One region of the Micromonospora sp. NBC_01638 genome, then DNA from elsewhere that is predicted to be linked to it. Evidence: riboswitches for the same ligand, from Rfam matches in the RefSeq annotation. Region 1 holds a riboswitch; the other holds the start of a gene.
What was found. Region 1 has a riboswitch for thiamine pyrophosphate ahead of thiE (thiamine phosphate synthase). Riboswitches for the same ligand answer to the same signal wherever they lie in the genome.
Positions count from the first base shown of each region.

Region 2: another riboswitch for thiamine pyrophosphate. It lies ahead of OG811_RS03810 (ECF transporter S component); the one in region 1 lies ahead of thiE (thiamine phosphate synthase).

Region 1 is NZ_CP109273.1:1,475,881-1,486,307, forward strand. Features, by position in the region: gene OG811_RS06840 (thiamine phosphate synthase) at 1-183, opposite strand, end outside; gene OG811_RS06845 (thiazole synthase) at 180-959, opposite strand; gene thiS (sulfur carrier protein ThiS) at 956-1,156, opposite strand; gene thiO (glycine oxidase ThiO) at 1,147-2,358, opposite strand; gene thiE (thiamine phosphate synthase) at 2,352-2,978, opposite strand; TPP riboswitch at 2,973-3,082, opposite strand; gene OG811_RS06865 (ThuA domain-containing protein) at 3,404-9,238, shown strand; gene OG811_RS06870 (hypothetical protein) at 9,311-9,841, shown strand; gene OG811_RS06875 (aldo/keto reductase) at 9,916-10,427, opposite strand, start outside.
Region 2 is NZ_CP109273.1:836,019-846,445, reverse strand. Features, by position in the region: gene OG811_RS03820 (energy-coupling factor transporter transmembrane component T family protein) at 1-291, opposite strand, end outside; gene OG811_RS03815 (ABC transporter ATP-binding protein) at 288-1,727, opposite strand; gene OG811_RS03810 (ECF transporter S component) at 1,838-2,425, opposite strand; TPP riboswitch at 2,500-2,604, opposite strand; gene OG811_RS03805 (alpha/beta fold hydrolase) at 2,713-3,543, shown strand; gene OG811_RS03800 (sugar isomerase domain-containing protein) at 3,662-4,411, shown strand; gene OG811_RS03795 (DUF6328 family protein) at 4,538-5,041, shown strand; gene OG811_RS03790 (acyl-CoA dehydrogenase family protein) at 5,161-7,167, shown strand; gene OG811_RS03785 (hypothetical protein) at 7,252-7,419, opposite strand; gene OG811_RS03780 (hypothetical protein) at 7,429-8,037, opposite strand; gene OG811_RS03775 (Fur family transcriptional regulator) at 8,233-8,631, opposite strand; gene OG811_RS03770 (metalloregulator ArsR/SmtB family transcription factor) at 8,628-8,927, opposite strand; gene OG811_RS03765 (metal ABC transporter permease) at 8,971-9,837, opposite strand; gene OG811_RS03760 (metal ABC transporter ATP-binding protein) at 9,840-10,427, opposite strand, start outside.

The sequences.
Region 1 (10,427 bases):
GACGTCGACGAGGATCGCGCGCAGGTCGGCGGCGAGGGCCGCGCGCTCGGCGTGGGGCAGGTCCTTCTCCCGGAGCACCACCCAGCGCACTCCCCCGGCCACAGCCCCCGCCACAACCCGCTTGAGCCCGCCCCGCGCCACCAGCCGGTCGGTCAACACGACAACACCGGACGGCGGGGTCACAGGTCGGGTCTTCCCTCGTCAGGTGTGGAGGCAAGCGCGTGGAAGCGACGGGCGATCCGGCCGGCGCCTGCGGCCAGTCGGCCCGCCTCGACCGCGTAGCGCATCGCGGTGGCCATCGCCACCGGGTCCGCGGCCCGGGTCACCGCGCTCGCCAGCAGCACCGCGTCGCAGCCCAATTCCATGGCCAGGGCCGCGTCGGATGCGGTGCCGATGCCGGCGTCGAGGATCACCGGCACGTCCACGCACTGACGGATCAGTCGGATGTGGTGCGGGTTGCCGATGCCGAGCCCCGAACCGATCGGGGAGCCGGCCGGCATCACCGCGGCACAGCCCACGTCGGCGAGCCGGCGGGCGAGCACCGGGTCATCGCTGGTGTACGGCAGCACGGTGAAACCTTCGGCGACCAGTTCCTCGGCGGCGCGGAGCAGCTCCACCCCGTCGGGCAGCAGCGTCCGCTCGTCGCCGATCACCTCCAGCTTGACCCAGTCGGTGTCGAACGCGTCCCGGGCCAGCCGGGCCACCTTCACCGCCTCGGTCGCGGTGTGGCAGCCGGCGGTGTTCGGCAGCAGCCGCACCCCGCATCGGTCCAGCAGTTCCAGCAGCCCTCCGGTGGAGCCCGGCGCAGTGCCCACCCGGCGCAGCGCCACGGTGACGAGCTCGGTGCCGGACGCCCGGATCGCCTGCTCCAGCACGTGCAGGTTCGCGGCGCCGCCGGTGCCGAGGATCAGCCGTACGGTGAACGTCTCCCCACCCAGCTCGAATGGCACGCCGCTCACCCGCCCTGCGCCGCGGTGAGCACCTCGACCCGGTCACCGGCGCGCAGCACCCGGGCCGGCCAGCCGGCTCGGGGCACCACCTCGCCGTTGACCGCGACCGCCACCCCACGCTGCTGAGGCACGATGTCGCGGACCAGGTCCGCCACCGAAACACCGTCGGGGACGCCGCGTCCGGCCCCGTTCACCGTCAACTCCACCGGTCCCCCTCCGTCGTCCGTTCAGGTCCGCCCGTCTCGACCGCCCCGAAATCGACGGAGCCGGCATCGGCTTCCCCGGGACGGGCCGAGCCGGCACTGCTGAAACGGTCGGCCCGCACGGGCGCGAGCAGCGGGTCGGGTACGCCGGTGAGCACCAGGTCGGCGATCAGGTCGGCGGTGATCGGGGTGAGCACGATGCCGTGGCGGTGGTGCCCGGTGGCGGCCAGGACGCCCGGCTGGCCGGGCAGCGGCCCGAGGATCGGCGCGTTGTCCGGGGTGCCCGGGCGCAGCCCGGCGACCGCCTCGACCAGGTCATACTCGGCCAGCTCGGGCAGCAGGTCGATGCCGGCGCGGAGTAGGCGCTGCACGGCGCCGACGGTGACGGTGGTGTCCGACCGCTCCTCGACCGTCGCGCCGAGCACGACCTCGCCGTCGGCGCGGGGCACCAGGTAGACGGGCTCGCCGTCGGCGTACCCGCGGATCACGTGCCGGAAGCCCGGCGCGACGCCATCGGGCGCGCGTAGCCGGAGGATCTGGCCCTTCACCGGACGCACGGGCAGGCCGGTGAGTGCGGCGGCCCCGCCGCCAGCGGCGACCACGGTGATCCGTGCGTCCACTTCGGACAGGCGCTGGACCGCGTGCGGCACGAGCATCGCGCCGGCCCGCTGCGCGGCCGTGCGCAGCGCCGGCACCAGCAGTCGGGGGTCGACCTGGTGGTCGGTGGGCGCGAGCGCGCCGCCGCGCACCCGCGGGGCGAGCGCCGGCTCGCGGTCGCGCAGCTCGCTGGGGCGCAGCGGGGTCACGGGCAGGCCCAATCCCTGCTGGTACGCCCAGAACCGGCGTGCCTCGGCCAGGTCGTCGCCGGTCAGTCCGACCATCAGGGTGCCCTCGGTCCGGTAACCGATGTCGGCGCCGGTAGCCGCGGTCAGCTCGGCGGCGAACTTCGGCCAGCGGGCGGCGGATTCCAGCAGCAGCGCGGTCAGCTCCCGCTCACCGAAATGCGCCTCGGCGACCGGCGACAGCATGCCCGCGGCCACTGCCGACGCCCCCGAGCCGGGTGCCGGATCGTGAACCACCACGCGCAGCCCGCGGGCAGCGCAGCGCCAGGCGATCGCCAGCCCGATCGGCCCCGCCCCCACCACCGCGACGTCCGGCCGGACCCGGTCGCTCGATCGCGGTGGCCGGGACCGGCCGGTCAGCACGTCAGGGCCTCGATCAGTTCGGCGGCGGTGCGAGCGGGGTCGGCGGCAGCGGAGAGGGCACCGACGACCGCCACCCCGTACGCCCCGACGGCGCGCAAGGCCGGCACGTGGGCGGCGGTGACCCCGCCGATCGCGATGACCGGCACGCTCACGGCGTCGGTGACGGCGCGTACTCCCGCAGGGCCGATCGGATTCGGCAGCCCGGACTTGGTGCTGGTGGTGTGGCACGGCCCGACACCCAGGTAGCTGACTCCTGCCGCGACGGCCTCGGTCGCCGTTCCCGGCGCGCGGGCGGTGGCTCCCAGCACGCCGGTGGGGCCGAGCACCCGGCGGGCTGCGGCGACCGGCAGGTCGTCCTCGCCGACGTGCCCGCCAGCGGCGCCCACCGCCAGCGCCACGTGCAAGCGGTCGTTGACCAGGCAGGCCGCCCCGTACGACGCGCAGAGCGCCAGCACCCGCTGGGCCAGGTCGTACGCCTCGCGGTCGGTGGCGGAATCCTCGACCCGGACCTGCACCACCAGGTCGGCGCGGGCCGCAGTGAGGGCGGCCCGGACCACGGTGAGTGGGTCCCGGCCGGGTCGGGTGTCGGTGATCAGATGCAGTCGCCCCAGAGACGGCACGGCAACGCTCCTCCCTGCGCCGGCATTACCCGGATCAGGTTCGACGGTCGGGGGCTGTCAGCCCCCCTCTCAGCCCGGCACACCGGGCTCCCGTGGGTTACTTGCGTGTCACCGTACGACAGATCCGCGGGTCTGCCAAGGCGGGGGTCGGTGGGGGTCGGCGGGGGTCGGCGGGCCGAACCGCGCCGAAAGGGGCGAGACCCGTGGGCGGTTCATGTGGTCCTGTTCGGAATGTCGCCTGCCGTTGCAGAACCGTTACCCGCCGGCATCTTGCCGGACATTGAGCCAGCCGAACTAATTTGTTCAGCGATTCGACAAAATGTTGGCGGGGGCACCCTGGCACGGTGTCACCACCGGCTCCATCTGGGACGGTCTTCGGCGAGCCGGCTCCCGCGATTCCCTGTCACTACGACATAGGAGGCGGCGTGTCCCGTTCTCATCGGGCCCGCGTACCCATCACCGCAACACTCATCTCCCTAGCCCTCGCCTCGACGACCCTGATCGGCGCGCCCGCACAGGCAGCCGCGCAGGCCCCCCTTCGGGAAGCGCCAGCCGGGGCCCCGGTCGCCCAGGTGGCGCCGAAGGCACCAAAGGCCGCGGACGATCCCTTCTCCGTCCTGGTCTTCTCCAAGACCGCCGGCTTCCGGCACGACTCCATCCCCACCGGCGTCGCCGCCATCCAGCAGCTCGGCGTCGCCAACGGGTTCACTGTGGACAACTCCGAGGACGGGGCCGCATTCAGCGACGCCAACCTGGCGAAGTACAAGGCGGTGATCTGGCTCTCCACCACCGGTGACGTCCTCAACGCCGACCAGCAGGCGGCGTTCGAGCGCTACGTGCGTGCCGGCGGCGGTTACGTCGGCATCCACGCCGCATCGGACACCGAGTACAACTGGGCCTGGTACGGCGACCTGGTCGGCGCGTACTTCGCCAACCACCCGCAGAACCAGCAGGCCACCGTCAAGGTTGAGGACCACGCCCACCCGTCCACGAGCGAGCTGCCGGACCGCTGGTCCCGGTTCGACGAGTGGTACAACTTCCAGACCAACCCGCGGCCGAAAGTGCACGTGCTGGCCAGCCTGAACGAGAAGAGCTACACCGCGGGCGCCGGCGCGATGGGCGCCGACCACCCGACCGCCTGGTGCCAGGACTTCGACGGCGGTCGTTCCTGGTACACCGGTGGTGGGCACACCCGCGAGTCGTACGCCGAGCCCGAGTTCCTCTCCCACCTGCTCGGCGGCATCCGGACCGCAGCAGGTGTCGAGGCCGGTGACTGCGGCGCCTCGAAGACCGCGAACTTCGAGAAGGTCACGCTGGACAGCAACACCAGCAACCCGATGGAGCTGGACATCGCCCCCGACGGGCGGGTCTTCTACATCGAGCGCGACGGCCGGGTCCAGATCATCAAGCCGGACACCGGCAGCACCGTCACCGCGGTCGACCTGGACGTCTTCACCGGCAACGAGGACGGTCTCATCGGCATCCGGCTCGACCCGGACTTCGCCACCAACAAGTGGGTGTATCTCTACTACGCCCCGAACGACGGGGTCACCCGCAACCTGCTGTCCCGGTTCACGGTGACCGGCGACACCATCAACCCGGCCAGCGAGAAGCAGGTGCTGCGGGTCGACACCCAACGCAACACCTGCTGCCACGCGGGCGGCAGCATGACCTTCGACAGCGAGGGCAACCTCTACCTGGCCACCGGTGACAACACCAACCCGTTCGAGTCGAGCGCGTACACGCCGATCGACGAGCGGCCGGGCCGTCAGGACTACGACGCGCAGCGCACCTCCGGCAACACCAACGACCTGCGCGGCAAGGTGATCCGGATCCACCCGGAGGACGACGGGACGTACACCGTTCCGGCGGGCAACCTCTTCGCGGCGGGCACCGAGAAGACCCGTCCCGAGATCTACGCGATGGGCTTCCGCAACCCGTTCCGGATCGGCACCGACCCGAAGACCAACACGCTGTACGTCGCGGACTACGGGCCGGACGCCAACGCGGACAACCCGACCCGGGGCCCCCGGGGCCTGGTCGAGTGGAACATCGTCACTCCTGGCAACTACGGCTGGCCGTACTGCACGGGGACGAACGAGGCGTACAACGACTACACGTTCCCGTCCGGTCCGAGTGGGGCGAAGTTCGACTGCGCGGCACCGGTGAACAACTCGCCCAACAACACCGGCCTGACCAACCTCCCGCCGGTCGTTCCGGCGACCGTCGACTACGGGTACGCCGGTGACGCGCGTTACCCGGAGATCGGCGGCGGTGGCGCCCCGATGGGCGGCCCGGTCTACCGGTACGACGCCAACCTCAACTCCAACCGCAAGTGGCCGGCGTACTACGACGGCAAGGCTCTGTTCGGCGAGTGGAACCAGAGCAAGATGTACACCATGCAGGTGACCGCCGACGGCAAGTCGTTGGTGGACATCAACCAGCTGCTCACCGGGATGAGCATGATCCGGCCGATGGACTTCGAGTTCGGTCCGGACGGCGCGATGTACCTGATCGAGTGGGGCAGCGGCTTCGGCGGCAACAACGACAACTCCGGCGTCTACCGGATCGACTACACGGCCGGTGATCGCGCGCCGATCGCGGCAGCGTCCGCCAACCCGACCTCGGGGCCGGCGCCGTTGACGGTCACCTTCTCCAGCGCCGGCTCCCGGGACCCGGACGGTGGCGCGCTCACCTATGCCTGGGTCTTCGGCGACGGGCAGACCTCGACCGAGGCCAACCCGACGCACACGTACGCGACGGCGGGCAGTTTCACCGCCCAGCTCACCGTCACCAACCCGAAGGGCCGTACCGCGGTGGCCAACGTGCCGGTCACCGTGGGCAACACCGCACCGACGGTGACCATCGAGTTCCCGCCGGACGGTGGCTTCTTCAACTGGGGTGACCAGGTCCGCTACTCGGTCAAGGTGACCGACCCGGAGGACGGGCAGATCGACTGCGGCCGGGTGCAGTTGCAGGTGCTGCTCGGTCACGATGAGCACGCCCACCCGCTGGAGCAGCACACCGGCTGCACCGGCACCGTCCAGACGTCGCTCGCCTCCGGGCACGGCGCCGAGGCGAACGTGTTCGCGGTCTTCGAGGCCACCTACACCGACGGGGGCGGCGCGGGCGGGTCCGGCCCGCTCACCGGCCGGGCGATCGAGGTCCTGCAGCCCAAGCAGAAGCAGGCCGAGTACTTCACCGCCACCGGGCGTGCGCCGGTGAGCACCGGCGGCGGAGACGCCGGCGTGCAGCGGGAGACCGGCGCCGACAGCGCCGGCGGCGGCCAGAACATCGCGTTCATTGAGGACGGCGACTGGTGGTCGGTCGCCCCGGCGGACCTGACCAACATCACCGAGATCCGGTTCCGGGCCGCCTCGGCCGTTGCTGGCGGTCGGATCGAGGTCCGTGCGGGTGCGGTTGACGGACCGGTGGTCGCCACGGCCACCGTCCCGACGACCGGCGCCTGGCAGACGTACACGGACGTGAGCGCACCGGTCACCGGTGCCGCGAGCGGCTCGCTGTACTTCCTGGCCCGCGACCCGAACGGCGGGACGGGCTCGCTGTTCAACGTCAACTGGATGGACTTCATTGGCCGCGGCGTCACCGAGAACGCGCCGCCGGTGGTCAGCGCCACCGCCACCCCGGCGACCGGCACCGCGCCGGTCACCGTCGCCTTCGACGGCACGGCCACCGACGCCGAGGGGAACACCCCGCTGACGTACGCCTGGGACTTCGGTGACGGAGGCACGGCGACCACCTTGGACGCCAGCCACACCTACACCAGCCCGGGTACCTTCACGGCCACCCTCACGGTGACCGACAGCAAGGGTGCCAAGTCGTACGCCACGGTGCCGGTACGGGTGAACGCGCCGGACACGTCCTGCTTCGGGGCGCGTTCGGACGACTTCAACGGCACCAGCCTCGACAGGAGCCGGTGGACCAGCGTGGTCCGGGAGAACCAGCTCTACTCGGTCAGTGGCGGCGCGTTGCGGCTGCCCACGGGGGTGGGTGACCTTTACGGCGCTCGCAACGACGCCACCAACCTGGTGCTCCAGGCGGCTCCGAGCGGTGCCTGGCAGATGACCACCAAGGTCACCCTGCCCGTGACGGCCAACTACCAGCAGGCCGGCATCATGGTGTACGGCGACGATGACAACTACGCCAAGGTGGACCTGCTGTACAACGGCAGCCGACGCGTGGAGTTCATCCGGGAGACGGCCGCCACGCCGCGCAACGACGCTGCCGACAGCGCCGCCGCACCGGCGGGTGACACCGTGTACCTGCGGATCACCAGTGACGGGACGAACCTGACCGCGGCCAGTTCGGGCGACGGTCAGACCTTCACCCCGGTCGGCCGGTCGGCCGCGCTCGCCGGCATCACCAACCCGCGGATCGGGGTCTTCGCGCTCAACGGCGGCACCGAGGCGCCGGTGGTCAACGCGGCCTTCGACTCGTTCGTGGTCACGCCGGACGCCCCGGCCGGCCCGGTCGACCCGTCGGACGAGTTCACCGGTGCCACGCTGGACAAGTGCCGGTGGAACGCGATCCTGCGGGAGGACCCGAGCGGTTACCGGGTCACCGGTGGCGCGCTGCGCATCGACGTGCCCAACGGTGACATCTACGGCACCGACAACACCGGGCCGAAGAACTTCATCCTTCAGACCGCGCCGTCCGGCGACTGGACCCTGGAGACGAAGGTCGACGGCAGCCTGCTGAACGAGCAGTACCAGCAGGCCGGTCTGCTCGTGCAGGCGGACGACGACAACTACATCAAGTTCGACTTCATCGCGGACAACCAGGCCGGCCAGGCGGTGACGCGGCGGATCGAGTTCCGCAGCGAGATCGCCGGGGTGGTCCAGAACCCGCAGCCGGAGGCAGGCAACCTGACCGCTGCCGTGTGGCATCTGCGGCTGGCCCGCACCGGCAACACGTTCACCGCGTCGTACTCGGCCGACGGGACGACCTGGACCGCGTTGACGACGCTGACCAACAGCGCGGTCGGGGCCACCCCGAAGGTCGGGCTGTTCACCCTCGGCGCCGCCCAGACGGCCTCGAAGACCGCCTCGTTCGACTACTTCCGGCTCAGCACGAAGGTGGCGGACGAAACCGCGCCGGTTACCACGGCGGCGGTTTCCGGCACCCCGACCGACGGGTGGTACACCGGGCCGGTGACGATCACGCTCACCGGTGCCGACGAGGCCGGCGGTAGCGGGCTCGCCGGTACGGCGTACCAGCTGGACGGGTCCACCACCTGGACGGACTACACCGCACCGGTGGCGGTCAGCGGGGACGGCGAGCACGAGCTGCGGTTCCGCTCGACCGACAAGGCGGGCAACGTCGAGTCGACGAAGACCGTCTCGGTCAAGATCGACGCCACGGCGCCGGTGACCTCGGCGGCGTTCGCTCCGGCGAACGACGCCGGCTGGCACAACGGGACGATCCCGGTCGTGCTGACCTCGACCGACGCCGGTTCCGGCGTCAAGACGGTCGAGTGGTCGCTGGACGGTGGCGCGTGGACGCCGTACTCGACGCCGGTCGAGGTGACCGGTGACGGGCAGCACGAACTGCTGTTCCGCTCGACCGACAAGGCGGGCAACGTCGAGACGCTCAAGTCGGCGGTGCTGCGCATCGACGGCACCAAGCCGACGCTGCTGGTGTCCGGGATCGCCGACGGCCAGCTCTACGGAGACAGCCAGGACGTTCGGGTGTCCTGGCAGGCCGTCGACCCGACCTCGGGCATCGCGACCGTGGTCGGTCAGTTGGACGGCAAGGCGTACGCCAGCGGCACTCTGCAGGCCATGTACGAGCTGCCGCTCGGCCTGCACGAGCTGTCCGTGACCGCGACCGACAAGGCGGGCAACAAGACCACCTCGACGGTCCGGTTCTTCGTCACCACCTCGTTCCGGGACATGCAGAACCTGCTGGACCGGTTCAAGGCGACGGGGCGGCTCTCGGCCAAGGCCCACAAGGATCTGACGAAGACGCTCGACGCCGTCCGTAAGGCCGAGGCGGCGGGCAACGACAACAAGGCGCTCAAGGAACTGGCCGCCTTCCGGAAGCTCGCCGCGGACACCAAGCTGGTGACCGAGGCGGAGATCCGGGACGTGCTGATCCGCGACGCCGACGCCATGACGGTGCGGCTCGGCGGGACGCCGGCCAGCAACGCCGGGGTCAAGGCGAACAAGGGCAAGCCCGTCAAGGGCGCCGGACGACTGGGTGAGGACGTCACCCGACTCGCACCGGGCCGCCAGCTCTGATCCATCCGAGGCCCCTTCCCGACACCGCGGTGTCGGGGAGGGGCCTCCCTCATCCGTAGTGGGGAGATGTCCGTGACGGGTATCCGCAAGGTGCTGGCCGCCGTTTTCGCCGGACTGGCCCTGACCCTGTTCGCCGCGGCCCCGGCGGCCGCCAAAGCCGACAAACTCAAGCTGACCGTGGCTGGCGACGGGGCCGAGGGGGTCACCATCCAGGCCACCTACACCGATGGCCGTCGGCTGGACCAGCTGGTGCGGTTGGTCCTCACCGCCACCGGTCCAGACGGGCAGCGGGTCGGGCCGGTGCAACTCGAACCGGCACCGGAGGGGCAGGGCTTCTACAGCAGCGGCCCGCTTCTCACCGCCGGCACTTGGCGCGTGAAGGTGAGCGCGCCCGCTCCGCACCAGAGCGAGGCCACCGCAACGGTGCAGGCCCGGGTGGCACAGTCGCCGCCAGTGCCCGCGCCGGTCGCGGTGACCAAGCCGGCAGACGGAACCGCCGGACTGGCGGGCGCCGGCTGGTGGCCGTTCGCGGCGGCCGGCCTCGTGCTCGTCGCCGCGGCGATGGGGGTGGCCATGCTGTTCGGCCGCCGCCGCACCGGCTGACCGACCGGCGCTCCGGCGCCCATTCAACGACCGGGCCGGGCCGCGACGAGCGGCCCGGCCCGCTGTCATTTGGCTCAGAGGATGGCGCGCAGGGCCGCCAGGTCCTCGTCGCCGGGCTCCCAGGTGCCGGCGGCGGCGTTGGCACGCACCTGCTCGGGCGTGGTGGCACCGGCGATCACCGAGGTCACCATGGGCTGGGCGGCCAGCCCGCCGATCGCCACCTGGAGCATGGTCAGCCCCCGCTCGCCCGCATACGCCTCGATCGCCTCGATGGTGTCCCAGTCGGCTGCGGCGAGCCGCTCGGCATACCGGCCACCGCCGGAGAGCCGGCTGCCGGCGGGCGGCTGACTCGCGCGCTTGTACTTGCCGGTGAGCAGGCCGTTGGCGAGCGGGAAGAACGGCAGCATGCCGAGGCCGAACCGCTCGCAGGCCGGGATCACCTCGGCCTCCACCGAGCGCTCCAGCAGACTGTAGTGGTTCTGCGCGCTGATGAAGCGGGCCCGACCGTTGGACGAGGCGACCCAGTCCGCGTCGGCGATCTGCCAGCCGGTGAAGTTGGAGTTGCCCAGGTAGCGCACCTTGCCGT
Region 2 (10,427 bases), 640 kb from region 1:
TCCCGCGTCCAGCAGGACCTGGCCGGACTGGTCGGCGGCGAAGAGCACCAGGGTGACCAGGATGCCGGCGGCACTGAGCAGCAGTGGCCAGGCCCGGCGGGCCAACGCCCGGTAGCCGATGCCGAACAGCGGCAGCACCGCGAGTTCGAGCGCGATGGCGATCGCCGGGGCCACCGGGTCCAGGGTGGCCAGCAGGGTGAACGAGAAGACCAGAGCGGCGGCGACCTTCGCCACCGGGTTGCGGCGGGCCAACGGCGCGTCGGGCGCGGCGATCGGCTCGATGCTGATCATCGGTTGCCGTCCGGGCCGGTCACGGTCCGCTTAAGGGTGACGGTGCGGTCAGCGAGCGCGGCGACGAAGTCCGCGTCGTGGGTGACCGCGACCACGCCGTGGCCGGCGTCGCGCAGGTCGGCGAAGAGATCGACCAGCTCCCGCCAGGTCCGCCGGTCCTGGCCGAAGGTGGGCTCGTCGCAGATGAGCAGGCGGGGCGCGGTGGCCAGGGCGGTCGCCACGCTCAGCCGCCGCGCCTCACCACCGGAGAGGGTGTACGGGTTGGCCGCGGCGAGCCGGACCAGTCGCAGCCGCTCCAGCAGCCCGGCCACGGTCTCCTTGACGGCCGCCTCGGGCTGACCGGTCCGGCGCGGGCCGAGCGCCAGCTCGTCGAAGACGGTGCTGGTGACGAACTGGTGCTCCGGATCCTGGAAGACCGACCCGATCCGCCGGGCCAGCGCGGGGGCGCGCCAGCGGTGCGGGGGCGTGCGATGGTCGGCGTCGGCCAGCTCGGCGGACGCGGTGACCCGTCCGGTGCCCGGCCGGAGCAGCCCGCCGAGCAGCAACGCCAGGGTGGACTTGCCGGCACCGTTTGGTCCGCGTACGGCGAGCACCTCGCCGGCGCGTACCGCCAGGTTTGTGGAGCCCAGCCGGGGCGGCAGGCCGAGCCGGTCGGCGGTGAGCAGGAGCCCCCCGGGCGCGGCGGTGGCCGGCCGGGGTGCGACGGGGTGACCGGGCACCCAGACCCCCTCGGCGGCCAGAGTGGCACCGTGCGCGGCGAAGACCGCCTCGGGCGTGCCGTCCGCGCGGACCCCGCCGCCGGGTTCCAGGACGACCACCCGGTCGATCAGTGGCAGTGCCTCGGCGACCCGGTGCTCGACGAGGATCAGCGTGGTGTCGGCGTCCAGCGCGCCGACCACCGCCTGTCGGACCAGGTCGGCCCCGGTCGGATCGAGGTTGGCGGTTGGCTCGTCGAGCAGCAGCAGGCCGGGGCGCAGGGCCAGCGCGCCGGCCAGGGCGAGGCGTTGCTGCTCACCGCCAGAGAGCGCGGCGGTGTTGCGGTCCCGGGAGTACGGGAAGCCGACGCGCTGCAGCGCCTCGTCCACCCGGGGCCAGATCTCGGCGGCCGGCACTCCCCGGTTCTCCAGCCCGAACGCGACGTCGTCGCCGCAGCGCGCCATCACCAGTTGGGTCTCCGGGTCCTGGAAGACGATGCCGACCCGTTCCCGCCCCTTGCGCGGGTCGAGCCCGTCGATCTCGACGGTGCCCTCCTGCTCGCCGGAGTCATCCGGCAGCAGGCCGGCAAGCGCGTTGAGCAAGGTGCTCTTGCCGGCCCCCGAAGGCCCGAGCAGCAAAATCCGTTCCCCAGCCGCAACCCGCAGATCGACCCCCCGCACAGCCCAGGCGCGCCGCCCAGAGTGGCGCCACCCGAACCCCCGCAGTAGTACCTCGCCCATCTGACCCCCCCTCCGGGTCGCGTTCGCGTCCGTTGATCAAGAGGTTTGCGTCCGAAATCCGCCTCCCGTTGACGCAAACCTTTTGATCAACGCAGATGGGTGCCGTGGGGTTAGATCAGTGCGCGGTCGCGGCCTGCTGGGAAGCGGTCCAGGACGCCGGTGTTGGCCAGGGCCTTGGTCAGCAGCCAGCCGCCCGCGCCGGCGATCACGGTGGCGCTGCCAATGGTGAGCAGGGCGTACGGGATGCGGTAGTCGGTCAGCGCGTAGTCGACGTTCCAGATGAAGAAGTCGAACAATGCGGCACTGAGACCGGTCAGCGCGCCGGCCAGCACCGCGATCGGTGGGCGGAACGACCGGTACCGGAAGGCGGCGAACGCCAGCTCGGCGCCGATGCCCTGCACGATGCCCTGCGGGATCACTGTGCCGGCCCACTGGCTGCCCAGCAGCGCGGACAGGACCGCAGCGACCGTCTCGCAGTAGAGCGCGGCGCCCGGCTTGCGGATGACCAGACCGCCGATCACGGCCGGCATCAGCCAGACGCCGTAGAGCAGCGTCTGCGCCGGCGGGAAGAAGACGAACGCGCCCTCGGTGGCGCTCCAGACCAGGCCCCATGCCCAGAAGATGACGCCGAAGGCGACCGCGATCACCGAAGCGACCACGATGTCGATGGTCCGCCAACGGTTGGTGGTGTTGTCCATGTTTGCTCCCAGTTCAGTGCACGAACCAGGAGAAGACGCACGCCGCGCGTCCGGTGGCACCGGACGGCGGCGCGGCTGGAGGTCGACCGAACTCCCTGCGCTGGCATTACCCAGATCAGGTTCGAGGGTCTGCGGGCGTGCCCGCACTCTCAGCGCTGTGCGCTCCCCTGTCGGATGTGAAGTTGTCTCGCTGACGCTAACACCGACCAGGGCCGCTGGCCCAGCAGGGCATCCGCCTGCTCTGCGGTGAGCGACCGGCGCGCTGTTGGCTGGGTACGCTTCCGATCATGCGGGTTGACGCGCGAGGCTTCACGTTCGAGGTAACCGTCGGCGGTCCGCCGGACGGCGTACCCGTTCTGCTGCTGCACGGTTTCCCCCAGCACAGCGGCGAGTGGGACGACGTGGTGCCGGCGCTGCACGCTGGCGGGCTGCGCACGTACGCGCTGGACCAGCGTGGTTACTCTCCGGGCGCCCGGCCGACGGCGGTGGCCGACTACCGGATCCCCGAGCTGGTCGCCGATGTGGTGGCGGTGCTCGACGCGCTCGGGCTGGACGCCGTCCACCTGGTCGGCCACGACTGGGGCGCGATCGTGGCCTGGGCGGTCGCCGCCGGGCAGGCCGAGCGGCTCCGGACGCTGACTGCGGTGTCCGTGCCGCATCCGGCGGCCATGGCGCACGCCCTGGCCACCGACGGACAGCAGAAGGCCCGCTCGTCGTACATCGCGCTGTTCCGTAAGCCGGACAAGGCGGAGAAGGTGCTGCTCGCCTGGCACGCGACCGCGCTGTGCAAGCTGCTCGGTGGGGTGGGCGACGCGTCCCGGGTGGACCGCTACGCCGACCCGATGCGCGAGCCGGGGGTGCTCACCGCCGCGCTGAACTGGTACCGGGCGATGTCCCGCGCCGACCTGGCCGCGGTGGGCCCGGTCGCGGTGCCCACCACGTACGTCTGGAGTGACCGGGACGTCGCGATCGGCCGGACCGCCGCCGAGGCGTGCGCGGCGCATGTCACCGGGGACTACCGCTTCGTGCAGTTGCCCGGGGTGAGTCACTGGATCCCGGACGCGGCGCCGGGCCCGCTCGCCGAGGCGATTCTGGCCCGAGCCGGCGCGACGGCCTGAGCCGTGCGGGTCGGCGAGGGAGGGCAACGGTGACGACGGACGCCAGCGGGCCGGGCAGCCGACGCTCGATCGCCGCGCAGCTGCGCCTGCTGGCTCACAATCGGACGACGGAGGACGCATGACGGTGAGTGCCGAGGACTACCTGGCCGTGGTGACCGAGACGATCGGCCGGGTGGCCGCGAGTCAGCGGGAGGCGGTGGGGCGGGCCGCCGACCTGATCGCCGAGGCCGTGCGCGCCGACGGCGTGGTGCACGCGTTCGGCACCGGGCACTCGGAGGCCCTCGCGATGGAGATCGCCGGCCGGGCAGGCGGTCTGGTGCCGACCAACCGGATCGCGCTACGCGACCTGGTGCTGCTCGGCGGCGAACCGGCCGAGCGGCTCGGTCCGATGCTGGAGCGGGACCCGGCGGTCGCGCACCGCCTCTACGAGCTGGCCCCGGTGCGGCCCACCGACGTCTTCGTGCTCGCCTCGAACTCCGGGGTCAACGGCGCGATGGTGGAGTTCGCCGCGCTGGTCAAGGAACGCGGCCACGGGCTGGTGGCGATCACCTCCGCGCAGCACTCCGGCCGGATGACCTCCCGCCACCCGTCCGGGCGCAAGCTGAGTGACCTCGCCGACGTGGTGCTCGACAACGGCGCGCCGTACGGGGACGCGACGCTGCCGCTTCCCGATGGCGGTGCGGTCGGCGCGGTCTCCTCGATCACCGCGGCGCTGCTGGCCCAGCAGATCACCGTGGAGGTGGTGGCGCGGTTGCTGGAGGCGGGGGAGCGGCCGCCGGTCTACCTGTCGGCGAACATCCCGGACGGTGACGCGCACAACACGGCCCTCGAAGCCCGCTACGCGGGCCGGATCCGACGCGGGTCCTGACGCCGACCCCGCCCGGCAGATGGCCGGGAGGTGTCGTGAACCTGTTTCGCTCTCGGCCGGGTGGGGCATTGGCGTTGCTGCCGGCGGCCGGGACCGCCGGCAGTAGCGTCTCACCGGAGGTAGCGCGTGTCCAAGGAGACCGAGAAGCAGCGTTGGCAGCGCAACTTCGCCGACCTGTTGCAGGAGTTGCGGGTCGCACAGACCGGCGTGCAGATTCTCTTCGCCTTCCTGCTCACGCTGCCGTTCAGCAACGGGTTCACCCGGGCCAGCGAGTTCCAGCGGGATGTCTACATCGTGGCGCTGCTCGCGTCGGCCGCCGCCACCGCGCTGATCATCTCGCCGGTGGCGTTTCACCGGGCGCTGTTCCGGCAGGGGCGCAAGCCGGAGCTGGTGCGGTTCGCTCACCGGATGGCCACCGGTGGCCTCGCCTTCATGCTGATCGCGATGGTCAGCGCGGTGCTGTTGGTCACCGACTTCGTGCTGGACCGGCCGATCGCCTTCGCGCTCAGTGCGCTGGCCGGCCTCTGGTTCCTCACCTTCTGGATGATCCTGCCGTTTGCCCGGCGCAACTGGGGTGAGGACGACATCGACGATGAGGACGACAACCCGGACACGCTCACCGGCCGCTGATCGAGGCGGGCGGGCAGAAGCAGATCTGCACGCAGCGCTACCCCTGGGTAACACCCGGGGGTAGCGTGGCGTTGAGGGCGCATGCCGACGCAGCCGCACCGAGGTTCGAGGGGGCAGCCGTGACCACGACGCAGGACGGCCGACCAGCACCGGACGGCCCCGATTCCGAAACCACCCCCCACCCCGCCGGTGCCGCGGCGCCACTGCCGGCAGAGGCCGGGCAGGTCACCGAGAAGGAGGCCCGGCAGGTCGCCGAGGCCGCTCGCGAGTCCACCTGGGACCGGCCCAGTTTCGGCAAGGAACTGTTCCTCGGCCGGTTCCGGCTCGACCTGATCGACCCGTGGCCCCAACCCGACCCGGACGACGTGGCCCGCGCCGAGGAGTTCCTTGGTCGGTTCCGCGCCTTCCTCACCTCCGAGGTGGACGGCGCGGCCATCGAACGCGACGCGTCCATTCCGGACTCGGTGTTCCATGGTCTGGCCGGCCTCGGCGCGTTCGGCATGAAGATCGACCGGAAGTACGGCGGGCTCGGGCTGAGCAACCTGCACTACTGTCGGGCGCTGATGCTGGCCGGCTCGGTCAGCCCGGCCATCGGCGCGCTGCTCTCGGCGCACCAGTCGATCGGGGTGCCGCAACCGCTGAAGATGTTCGGCACCGCCGAGCAGAAGCAGCGCTTCCTGCCCCGGCTCGCCGCCGGCGAGGTGTCCGCGTTCCTGCTCACCGAGCCGGACGTCGGCTCCGACCCGGCCCGACTGGCCACCATCGCCGAGCCGACCGAGGACGGCACCGGCTACCGGCTCAACGGGGTGAAGCTCTGGGCCACCAACGGCATCGTGGCCACCCTGCTGGTGGTGATGGCCCGGGTGCCCGGCACCGAGGGCCGCCGGGGCGGCATCACCGCGTTCGTGGTGGACGGCGACAGCGCGGGCATCACCGTCGAGCGGCGCAACGAGTTCATCGGCCTGCGCGGCCTGGAAAACAGCCTCACCCGGTTCCACGACGTGTTCGTGCCCGCCGAGAACGTCATCGGTGGCGAGGGCAAAGGGCTGAAGATCGCCCTGACCACGCTGAACACCGGCCGGCTCTCCCTGCCGGCGATGTGCGTGGGCGCCGGCAAGTGGTCGTTGAACGTGGCCCGGGACTGGGCCGCCGACCGGGTCCAGTGGGGCCGGCCGGTGGGTGAGCACGAGGCGGTCGCGCAGAAGCTCTCCTTCATCGCCGCCACCACGTACGGCATGGAGACCATGCTCGACCTCTGCTGCCTGCTCGCCGACGACGACCGCAACGACATCCGGATCGAGGCGGCGCTGGTCAAGCTGTACGCCAGCGAGATGGCCTGGAAGATCGCCGACGAGCTGATCCAGATCCGGGGCGGGCGCGGCTACGAGACGGCCGACTCACTGGCCGCCCGCGGCGAACGCCCGGCCGCCGTCGAGCAGATGCTGCGTGACCTGCGGATCAACCGGATCTTCGAGGGCTCCACCGAGATCATGCACCTGCTGATCGCCCGGGAGGCGGTCGACGCCCACCTGTCGGTGGCCGGCGACATCATCGACCCGGAGGCTGGGCTCGGCCGCAAGGCCCGGGCCGGCGCCCGAGCCAGCGCCTTCTACGCGAAGTGGCTGCCCACGCTGGCCGTCGGTCGGGGGCAGAGCCCTTCGGCGTACGCCGAGTTCGGGCCGCTCGCCGCGCACCTGCGCCAGGTGGAGCGGTCGTCACGCAAGCTGGCCCGGTCGACGTTCTACGCGATGTCCCGCTGGCAGGGAAAGATGGAGCGTAAGCAGGCGTTCCTCGGCCGTGTGGTGGACATCGGCGCCGAGTTGTTCGCGATGTCCGCGGTCTGCGTCCGGGCTACCGCCGAGCGGGACAGCCGACCGGAGAACGTCGAGCTGGCCGACCTGTTCTGCCGGCAGGCGCGGGTCCGGGTGGACGCCCTGTTCACGGCACTCTGGGACAACACCGACTCGGTCGACACCGCCGCCGCGAAGCGGATCCTCGCCGGCCGCTACGCGAGCCTGGAGGAGGGCGTCGTCACGCCGTCCGACGAGCTGCCCTGGGTGGCCGGCTGGTCGCCCGGCCCGTCGACCGCCGAGGATGTCCGCCGCCGCATTCCGCCGAAGCCGTGACCCACACCGCCCGGCGCCGCTCCGGCGGGTCATCTTCGGCGGTGTCGACCGGCGTGCAGCCGGCGGTGGCCTCGACGGGGCAGGTCAGCGGGAGACCGCCCAGGCCAGCACCGCCGCCAGGATCAGGCCGTTGAGCGCGGCCAGACCCAGGTACGCCGAGGGTGGGATCTTCTTGCCCCGGCGCACGAAGCTGACCAGGACGGCGGCGTAGCCGAGCAGCAGGACGGCGATGACGATCAGGAAGTAGAACACCCAAAGACCTTAGCGGCCTCTACCGCGCAGGCCGAGTTGGCGCAGCTCCAACGCGGCCAGGGCGTCGACGGTTTCGTCGTCGCCGCGCCGCCACGCCTCGGCGACGTCCGGAGCGATCCGGGTCAGCCGACCCAGTGGCTGAGTGGCCAGCGCGCGCAGGGCGAGCAGGTCCCGGCCCGCCGGGCCGGCGGCCAGCTTCGCGGCTGAGGAGGCCCGGCGCATCCACCGGACCCGCAGCGGCAGCCAACCGAAGAGCACCAGGCCGAGCGGAAAGATCAGCACCGCGATGGTGAGGGCGAGGGCGAGCTGGTCGACCAGTTGCTGCTGGTCGCGGCCGGCGTCGGCGAGTGACCGGGCGGCGTCGGCGGCCCGCTGGAAGGGCGCGGTCAGCTCGTCGCCGACCAGCGGCACCCGGCCGACCTTGCTGCCGGCGTCGCCCAGGTTGTCGGCGAGCCCGCTGCCGGCGCCCTCCAACTTCTGCCCCGGTACGGCGAGCTTCTGCACCAGGTCGTGCAGCCACAGCGCGCCGCGGATCGCGACGTACACCCAGGCGACGACGAGCAGGTCGGTGAGCAACTGACGGGCGGCGGTCGGAAACCGATCGGCATAGATTTTCACGCCGGACAGCGTGCCACGAACCGACCGATTCGTGCAGTGGAGGTGAGCCTCCCGGGGCGTGATCGACCATCGATGCAGCACGATCGTGCTCGATCGAGGAAGTAGTGGTGTCGCCGTGCTCGGGAGGCCACCACATCCTTGATCGAGCACGATCTACGACGGTGGTCCGCGCCGATGGCGGCCGGGGCGCGGGTGTCAGCGGACGCAGGTCGGGCAGGTGCCGAAGATCTCCAGGGTGTGGCTCACGTCGGCGTAGCCGTGCTGCGCGGCGACCCGGTCGGCCCAGCTCTCCACCGCCGGGCCGGCCACCTCCACCGTGCGCCCGCAGGCCCGGCAGACCAGGTGGTGGTGGTGGCCCTCGCTGCACCGGCGGTAGAGGTGCTCGCCGCCCGGCGGACGCATCACGTCGATCTCACCCGCGTCGGCCAGCCCCTGCAGGGTGCGGTAGACGGTGGTCAGGCCGACCCGCTCGCCGCGCTGCCGCAGCATCGCGTGCAGGTCCTGGGCGCTGTGGAAGCCTTCCATCTCGGCCAGCAGCGCGCTCACCGCCGAGCGCTGCCGGGTGTTGCGCAGCGTGGCGCTGTTCTCGCTCATGATCCCTCCCCGGCGTGGCTGACCGCGTCTGCCACGATGTGCGCGACGTGCTCGTCGACCAGGCTGTAGGCGATCTCCCGACCTCGGCGGGAACCCCGCACCACGCCCGCGCCGCGCAGCACCCGCAGGTGCTGGGAGACCAGCGGTTGCGCGGCGCCGAGCTTTTCCACCAGCTCGTGCACGCACCGCTCACCGCCGGCCAGCTCGCTGACGATGGCCAGCCGGATGGGCGCGGACAGGGCGCGGAGCAACTCGCTGGCCCCGTCGAACCCGTCGTACCCCGTGGCGCTGGTCATTCTGCAACGGTAACCAATACCACCGACGTCGCGTGGATCAGGATCAATTCAGCACGACCTCGTGCGGTTCCGGTGTCACCGCGGCGGTCGGTGTCGCCCGGCGGCGCAGCGCCCGCCAGACGCCGCTGGCCACGGCCACCACCAGGAAGGATGCGATCGCCACCAGCACCACCGAGGCACCCGGTGCGGTGTCCGCCGTGGCCGCCACCCAGACACCGGAGCCGGCGGCGAAGAATCCGAGCGCCATCGCGGCCGTCATGGTGCTGCGGAAGCCCCGGGTGACCTGCTGGGCGGTGGCGACCGGCACCACCATCAGTGCGCTGATCAGCAGCACGCCGACGGCCCGCATCGCGATGGTCACGGTGACTGCGGTGGCGACCGCGATCAACAGGTTCAGCGTGCGTACCGGGAGGCCGGAGACCCGGGCGTACTCCTCGTCGTGACTGACTGCGAAGAGCGCCGGGCGCAACGCGATCATCGTGATCAGGATCGCCGCGCCGAGCACCGCGATGGTGACCAGGTCGGCGGGCGAGATGGTGGTCAGCGACCCGAACAGGTAGGCGTTGAGGTTCGCGCTGGTCGCGTCCGAGAGGCCGACCAGCAGCACGCCGCCCGCGATGCCGCCGTAGAAGAGCAGGGCCAGGGCCAGGTCACCGGAGGTACGCCCACGGGCGCGGACCACCTCGATGGCGACCGCGCCGATGGTGGCGGCGATCACCGCGACCAGCACCGGTGAGCGGTTGAGCAGCAGACCGGCACCGACGCCGGTCAGCGCCACGTGCCCGACACCGTCACCGATCAACGCCAGCCGCCGCTGCACCAGGTAGATGCCGAGCGCCGGGGCGGCCAGGCCGATCACCAGCGCGCCGATCAGGGCGCGCTGCATGTAGGGGTACTGGAAGAGTTCCATGGTCAGTTGCTCCACAGCCCGGCGGGCTCGTCGTAACAGTGCGGGTGCACGTGGTCGTGGTCGGGCGCCGCGTGGTGCCCGGCCGGGTCCGGCACCGCGCCGTCGTGCGCGATCCGACCCTCGTGTACGACGACAGCCCGACTGATCACCGGTCGCAGCGGGCCCAGCTCGTGGGCGACCAGCAGCACCGTCCCGCCGTCGCCGACGAAGTCGCGCAGCGCGTCGGCGAACGCCTCCTGGCTGGCCGCGTCCACCCCGGCGGTGGGCTCGTCGAGGACCAGCAGCTCCGGTTGACCGGCCAGTGCGCGGGCGATCAGGGTGCGCTGCTGCTGGCCCCCGGAGAGCGTGGACACCGGGTCGCGGGCACGGTCGGCGAGCCCGACCGCGAGAAGTGCGGCGTCGACGGCGGCCCGGTCGGCCCGACCCGGCGGGCGGAGCACCCCCCGGCGGGCCAGCCGGCCGGAGGCCACCACCTCGCGGACGGTGGCCGGTACGCCGCCGCCCGCGCCCAGGCGCTGCGGGACGTACCCGATGCGTGCCCACTGTCGGAAGCGGCGCAACGGCCGGTCGAAGAGGGTGACCGAGCCGGC